2 linked regions of the Youhaiella tibetensis genome follow. The protein of the gene in region 2 interacts with the protein of the main gene of each other region in a pairwise test. Links are inferred from orthologs where the notes say so. Each region holds a gene or a part of one and is shown on either strand. Other genes may lie near its edges. The genes, in order: FNA67_RS18445 and grpE.

Region 1 (3,220 bases), 550 kb from region 2 along the record:
CTTGTCCTTGGACCAGCCCAGCTTTTCGCGCACGAGGCGCGTGGTCTTGAGACACTGGCAGTGGTAGGGGTCGCCCTTCTCCAGATAGTCCTGCGGCATGCCGTGATAGGACGTGATCACGAGGTCCGGCTCGAAATCGAGCGCAGCCACCCCGTCCCGGATCGAGTTGGCCAGCGTCTCGACATAGAAGGGATCGTCGAAATAGGCCGGGGCCGTGCGCACGGCCGGCTGCCAGCGCATCTTGGCCAGGGCGTCGAACGCCTTGTCGTTGGCCGTGGCGGTCGTCGTGGCCGAATATTGCGGATAGAGCGGCACCAGGAGGATCTTCTGGCACCCGGCCTTCTGGAGCGCTTCGAGGCGCGAGGCGGTGGAGGGGTTGCCGTAGCGCATGGCGTAATCGACCACCACGTTGTCCCCGGCCAGGCGCTGGCCCAGGCTCGTCGCCTGGTCGCGCGTGATCACCAGCAGCGGGCTCTCGTTGGTGCGCTTGTCCCAGATGCGGGCGTAGTTGGCTCCGCTCTTCTGCGGGCGAAACGAGAGGATCACCAAGTTGAGGATCGGCCACCACAGCCACTTGGGCGTCTCGATGACACGGGGATCGCTCAGGAATTCCTTGAGGTAACGCCGCACCGACCAGTAATCGGTCGCATCGGGCGTTCCGAGGTTGAGCAGCAATACCCCGATCTTGGGAGTGGCAACCGGCGGGTGGCCCGCAGGCAAAAGGTCCGGCATGAAAATCCGCGGCTTCTGGTTATGACTCGCGCCGGCAACATAGCCCGGTCCGCCACGAGTTCAAGGTGCGATCTGTCGCGGGTCAACCCATGGCAGCGGTGACGAAATCGAAGATCAGCTTGAGGTTGAGGGCAATGATGAGGGCCGCGATGACCGAGGCGGCGACGATGATCCAGGGCGGCGCCACCAGCGCGCCCATCTTGGACTTGCTGGAGGTGAACATGATGAGCGGCACCACCGCAAAGGGCAGTTGAAGGCTCAGCACCACCTGGGAGAGGATGAGGAGCTGGCCGAGCTGGGCCTCCCCGGCCCAGAGGATGACCACGATGGCCGGCACGATCGCCACCAGCCGCGTCACCAGCCGGCGCGCCCAGGCGGCCATCTTGATGTCGATGAACCCTTCCATGACGATCTGGCCGGCCATGGTGGCGGTGACGGTGGAATTGAGCCCGCAGCAGAGCAGCGCGATGCCGAAAAGGGTCGGCGCCACTGCGTGCCCGAGGAGCGGCAGCAGCATCTGGTGGGCGACCGCCAGGTCGTCGACCACCTGGCCGTTGGCGTGGAACGTGGCTGCCGCCAGCACGAGGATCGAAGCGTTGACGCCCAGCGCCAGGGTCAGCGCGATGGTCGAATCCCAGGTGGCGAAGGTCAGCGCCTCCTTCTTTTCGGGCAGCGTATGGCCGTAGGCGCGCGTCTGGATGATCCCCGAATGCAGGTAGAGATTGTGGGGCATGACGGTCGCCCCGATGATCCCGAGCGCCAGGTAGAGCATATCCGGATTGGTCACGACCTGGGTGGTGGGCGCAAAGCCGCGGATCACCTCGCCCCAGTTGGGATCGGCCATGGCGATCTGGACGATGAAGCACACCGCGATCACGCCCAGGAGCGTGATGATGAAGGCCTCGATCCAGCGGAAACCCTTGGTCTGCAACCAGAGGATGAGGAAGACATCGAGCGCGGTGACGAGAATGCCGATTTCGAGCGGCAGGCCGAAAATGAGGTTGAGGCCGATGGCGGTGCCGATGACCTCGGCAAGGTCGGTGGCGCAGATGGCCAGCTCCGCCAGCGCCCAGAGCGGCCAGGCCGCCCAGCGGGGGAAGGCATCGCGCGAAGCCTGGGCCAGATCCTTGCCGGTGCCGATGGCAAGGCGCGTGCACAGCGATTGCAGCAGCACCGCCATGATGTTGGAAAGCAGCACCACCGAGAGCAGCACGTAGCCGAACTGTGAGCCGCCCGCCAGCGACGTGGCCCAGTTGCCCGGATCCATGTAGCCCACGGCCACGAGATACCCCGGCCCCACGAAGGAGAGGAACCGCCGCCAGCCCGAACCCGTCGAGCGGACCGGAATGGTACGGAACGTATCGGCCAGGGGCGGCTGATCGCTCTGGCGCAGCCAGGCATGGTGCTTGGCCGGCTGCACAACGCCTTCCGGCTGGGAGGCTTCGGTGGTCATAGACAGGCTTCCTACTGGGCGGACGACACTAACCGCCAGTGACAATCATTTGCAACAGCTTGCATTTGCAACATAGCTTGTTGCAAACCGTTTGCAAGTAGCAGGAACGGATGGAACGCCGAAAAGTTGCAGTTCGCGCCAGCCACGGCCCCGGCCCGCTTGGCCGTTGCGAACAAAACGGGAAACATGATCCTATCGGCTATGCTAGCCGTCTCCGATTCGCCCCTTGCGCCTGCCGCCTATCTCGAAAAGCTCAATCCCGAGCAGCGCTTGGCCGTGGAGCATGGCGTGGGCGCCGCCAACGGGCCGCTGCTGGTGATCGCGGGAGCAGGCTCGGGCAAGACCAATACGCTGGCCCACAGGGTGGCCCACCTCATCGTCAACGGCGCCGATCCGCGCCGCATCCTGCTCATGACCTTCTCACGCCGCGCCGCCGCCGAGATGACGCGGCGGGTCGAGCGCATCTGCCGGCAGGTGATGGGCGAGAAGGCCGAGGCCATGACCGGAGCCCTCAACTGGGCCGGCACCTTCCACGGCATCGGGGCGCGGCTCATCCGCGACTATGCCGACCAGATCGGGCTCGACCCGGCCTTCACCATCCACGACCGCGAGGACTCGGCGGACCTGATGAACCTGGTCCGGCACGAACTGGGCTTCTCCAGGACCGAGACGCGCTTTCCCACCAAGGGTACGTGCCTGGCCATCTATTCGCGCTGCGTCAACGCCCAGCAGCCCATCGAGGAGGTGCTGGCCCGCGTCTTTCCCTGGTGCACCAGCTGGGCCAAGGAGCTCAAGCAGCTCTTCGGGCTCTATGTCGAGGCCAAGCAGAAGCAGAACGTGCTCGATTACGACGACCTGCTGCTCTACTGGGCGCAGATGGCGGGCGATGGCGCCATCGCCGCCGACCTGGGCAACCGCTTCGACCATGTGCTGGTGGACGAGTACCAGGACACCAACCGGCTGCAATCCTCGATCCTGCTGGCGCTCAAGCCCGACGGGGCGGGGCTCACCGTCGTCGGCGACGACGCGCAGTCG
Region 2 (3,198 bases):
GACCCATCGAATTGACATAAAGACCCGGCTTGCTCCCGCGATGAATCGGGGCACCCATGCACCCACAGCAAAGGACTTCATAATGCGTATTCTCACCGGCCTGACCCTCGCAGCCCTTCTCGCGACGGCCGTTCCGGCCTTCGCCCAGGCCGCGACGGAAACCCCGGCCGCTCCCGCCGCAGAAGCACCGGCGGCCGCACCCAAGGCGCCCGCGCCGGCGCCCGAAGGGGTGAGCGATGAAGCCGACAAGTTCCTCTGGTGCGGCCACGCCCTCAACTTCGCCTCCAACTTCGCCAAGGAAGGCGGAGACGAGGACGCTGCCAAGGCCATGCTCGAAAATGGCGGCAAGCTCATCGAGAAGGGCGCGGCCATGCTGCCCGACCTGGCGCCCGAAAAGCTCGAGGCAGCCAAGGCCGCCTATGTCGAGCAGATCAAGGTCGAGCTTGAAGGCTCTGGCGAAAATGCCAAGTTCACCTACGATGAATGCATGACGCTGGTGCAGTAACACCGGCAGGCAACGGGACGCTCTGATGGGATTTGACTTGCGGGCCGATGACGCCCTGATCGTTGTGGACCTGCAGGTCGATTTCCTCCCCGGCGGCAGCCTCGCCGTCAACGGGGGCGCCGAGATCGTCGCTCCCATCGAGGCCCTGGCCCAGCGCTTCGCCAATGTCCTTCTGACCCAGGACTGGCATACGCCCGGCCACATCTCCTTTGCCAGCGCCCACCAGGGGCGAAAGGTATTCGAACGCATCGAGCTCGACTACGGCCCCCAGGTGCTCTGGCCCGACCATTGCGTGATGGGTACGCCCGGCGCCCGCATCGTCTCCGAACCGCTGCTCGAGCGGGCGCAGCTCGTGCTGCGCAAGGGCTACCATCACGAGGTCGACAGCTATTCCGGATTTCGCGAAGCCGATCGCAAGACCCATACGGGCCTGGCCGGCTATCTGAGGGAGCGCGGGCTGCAGCGCCTCTTCGTCGTCGGCCTCGCCACCGATTTCTGCGTCAACTGGACCGCACTCGACGCGGCGTCCAATGGCTTTGAAACGCTGGTAGTGGAAGACCTGACCCGCGCCATCGATACCGATGGCTCGCTGGCCCAGGCCTATGCCGAGATGGATAGCGCCGGCGTGCGACGCATCGGGGCAAGCGACATCTAGCCGCCTGCCGGACGGGGCGAATTCCATCGCCCCGGCCAGCTTTCACGACAGGATCAGGCGCTCTTGTCGACGCCGCCTTCGGGGGCCTCGCCGGCATTGACCGGCTTGGCGCCGCCCTTGGCAACGCCCACCATGGCCGGACGCAGCACGCGATCGCCGATGGCGAAGCCCGCCTGCACCACCTGCACCACCGTGCCTTCCGGGCGCGTCGGGTCGGGAACCTCGAACATGGCCTGGTGCTTGTGGGGATCGAACTTCTGGCCTTCCGCCTCGATCGGCTTGACGCCGTGCTTGGCCAGGAGCCGTTGCATCTCGCGCTCGGTCATCTCGATGCCCTCGATGAGGGTCTTGAGCGTGGCGTCGCCCGTCTCGCGCGCTTCGGCCGGCAGGCTCGAGAGCGCGCGGCTGAGCGAATCGGTGGCCGTCAGCATGTCGCGGGCAAAGCCGGCAATGGCATAGGTCCGCGTATCGGCGATCTCGCGTTCGGTGCGTTTGCGCAGGTTTTCCATGTCGGCAACCGTGCGCAGCAGCTTGTCCTTGAGGTCGGCGACTTCCGCCTGCAGCGCCTCGGAGACATCGACTTCAGGCGTCGTGGCCCCAGCGCTCTCGGTCTTGGCCTGTTCGTCCGGCGCGCCGGACGCCGTGTTTTCGTCACTGGTCATTACGATATCCGCATCTGGGTTGATTGGTTGACCCGCATATCGGCCAAGCCCGGGATTTTTTCAACCCTGGCGAGCCTTTCGCGCCATCATGGTGGAGATGACGTTGGCCGTATAGTCCACAACGGGCACGATGCGCGCATAGTTCAATCGCGTCGGCCCGATGACGCCCAGCACGCCCACCACCTTGTCGTTGGCGTCCTTGTAGGGCGAGAGGATCACCGAGGAGCCCGAGAGCGAGAACAGCTTGTTCTCCGAGCCGATGAAGATGCGAACCCCTTGCGCCGTCTCGGCATCTCCGAGCAGCTCGATGAGCCCGTCCTTGCTTTCCAGCTCATCGAAGAGCTGGCGCATGCGCGTCAGGTCGTCCGATTCCATGGTGGCGTTGATGAGGTTGGCGCGCCCGCGCACGATGACGGTGGGCAGCACGGAATCGGAATTGGTCGAGAGCGTCGCCAGGCCTTCCTCGACCAGCTTGCGTGTCAATTCGTCCAGTTCCGACATCTGCTCGGCCCGCTGCTGCTTGAGTGCGGCGCGTGCTTCGCGCAGGGTCCGGCCGACCACGAGGTTGGCGAGGTAATTGCCCGCCTGCGTCAGCGCCGAGGCGGTGAGCCCGGGCGGCAGCGGCACGATGCGGTTCTCGACCTGCCCGTCCTGCCCCACCAGCACCGCCATCGCCCGGAAGGAATCGAGCCGAACGAACTCGATATGCTTGAGCACCATGTCCGACTTGGTGGCGATCACCACCCCTGCCCCATGGCTGAGCCCGGAGAGCAGCTGGCTGGCTTCGGTCAGCAGGTCTTCCAGTCCCCCCGCCTGGGCGCTTCCCTCGATATGCTTGGAGATCTCCTTGCGCTCGCGCTCGTCCACCGCGCCCACTTCGAGCATGGCATCCACGAAGAACCGCAGCCCGAGCTGGGTGGGGGCGCGGCCCGCCGAGGTGTGGGGCGCCGCGATGAGGCCGAGCTCCTCGAGGTCCGCCATCACGTTGCGGACCGAGGCAGGCGAAAGCGACAGGTCCAGCATGCGCGAAAGATTGCGCGACCCCACCGGCTCGCCCGTTTCCAGGTACCGTTCGACCAGTTTCTTGAAGATGTCCTGGCTGCGCGCATTGAGCGCGGTGAGGAATTCTTCGGGGGGCTTGGGCATGCGCGACGACAAAGGGACGTTCCCGCGTTAACGATCTCTCCTCATTTAAGGGCAAAGCCGCGGCCCGCCAAGCCGCTCAACCTTGTGGTTAGGGCCCATGAAGGTTAAGAGGCGGTTAACGATCCAGTTTCCAGGTGATTTGCCATGCGCCCCTCCGGACGCGACTCCAGCGAAATGCGCGCCGTGACCCTCGAGCGCAACGTGGCGCCCAAGGCGGAAGGTTCCTGCCT

The links.
Region 1: the proteins of grpE (region 2) and FNA67_RS18445 interact in binary tests that used the Escherichia coli proteins (3 or more experiments, as listed by UniProt). The link is inferred for Youhaiella tibetensis from one-to-one orthologs.

Annotation. Positions count from the first base shown.
Region 1 is NZ_CP041690.1:3,770,281-3,773,500, forward strand. Bases 1-2,906 are described here. They hold FNA67_RS18445 (Nramp family divalent metal transporter), read right to left. Parts: upstream 2,186-2,906; coding sequence 815-2,185; downstream 1-814. Other genes in these bases: hemH (ferrochelatase), read right to left, coding at 1-732; FNA67_RS18450 (ATP-dependent helicase), read left to right, coding at 2,372-2,906. Outside these bases: more of FNA67_RS18450, read left to right, coding at 2,907-3,220. UniProt on the Escherichia coli protein: H(+)-stimulated, divalent metal cation uptake system. Involved in manganese and iron uptake. Can also transport cadmium, cobalt, zinc and to a lesser extent nickel and copper. Involved in response to reactive oxygen.
Region 2 is NZ_CP041690.1:4,319,857-4,323,054, forward strand. The notes cover bases 19-2,902. They hold grpE (nucleotide exchange factor GrpE), read right to left. Parts: upstream 1,823-2,902; coding sequence 1,214-1,822; downstream 19-1,213. Other genes in these bases: FNA67_RS21225 (hypothetical protein), read left to right, coding at 83-505; FNA67_RS21230 (nicotinamidase), read left to right, coding at 531-1,160; hrcA (heat-inducible transcriptional repressor HrcA), read right to left, coding at 1,883-2,902. Outside these bases: FNA67_RS21220 (aminodeoxychorismate synthase component I), read left to right, coding at 1-15; more of hrcA, read right to left, coding at 2,903-2,968; rph (ribonuclease PH), read left to right, coding at 3,113-3,198. UniProt on the Escherichia coli protein: Participates actively in the response to hyperosmotic and heat shock by preventing the aggregation of stress-denatured proteins, in association with DnaK and GrpE. It is the nucleotide exchange factor for DnaK and may function as a thermosensor.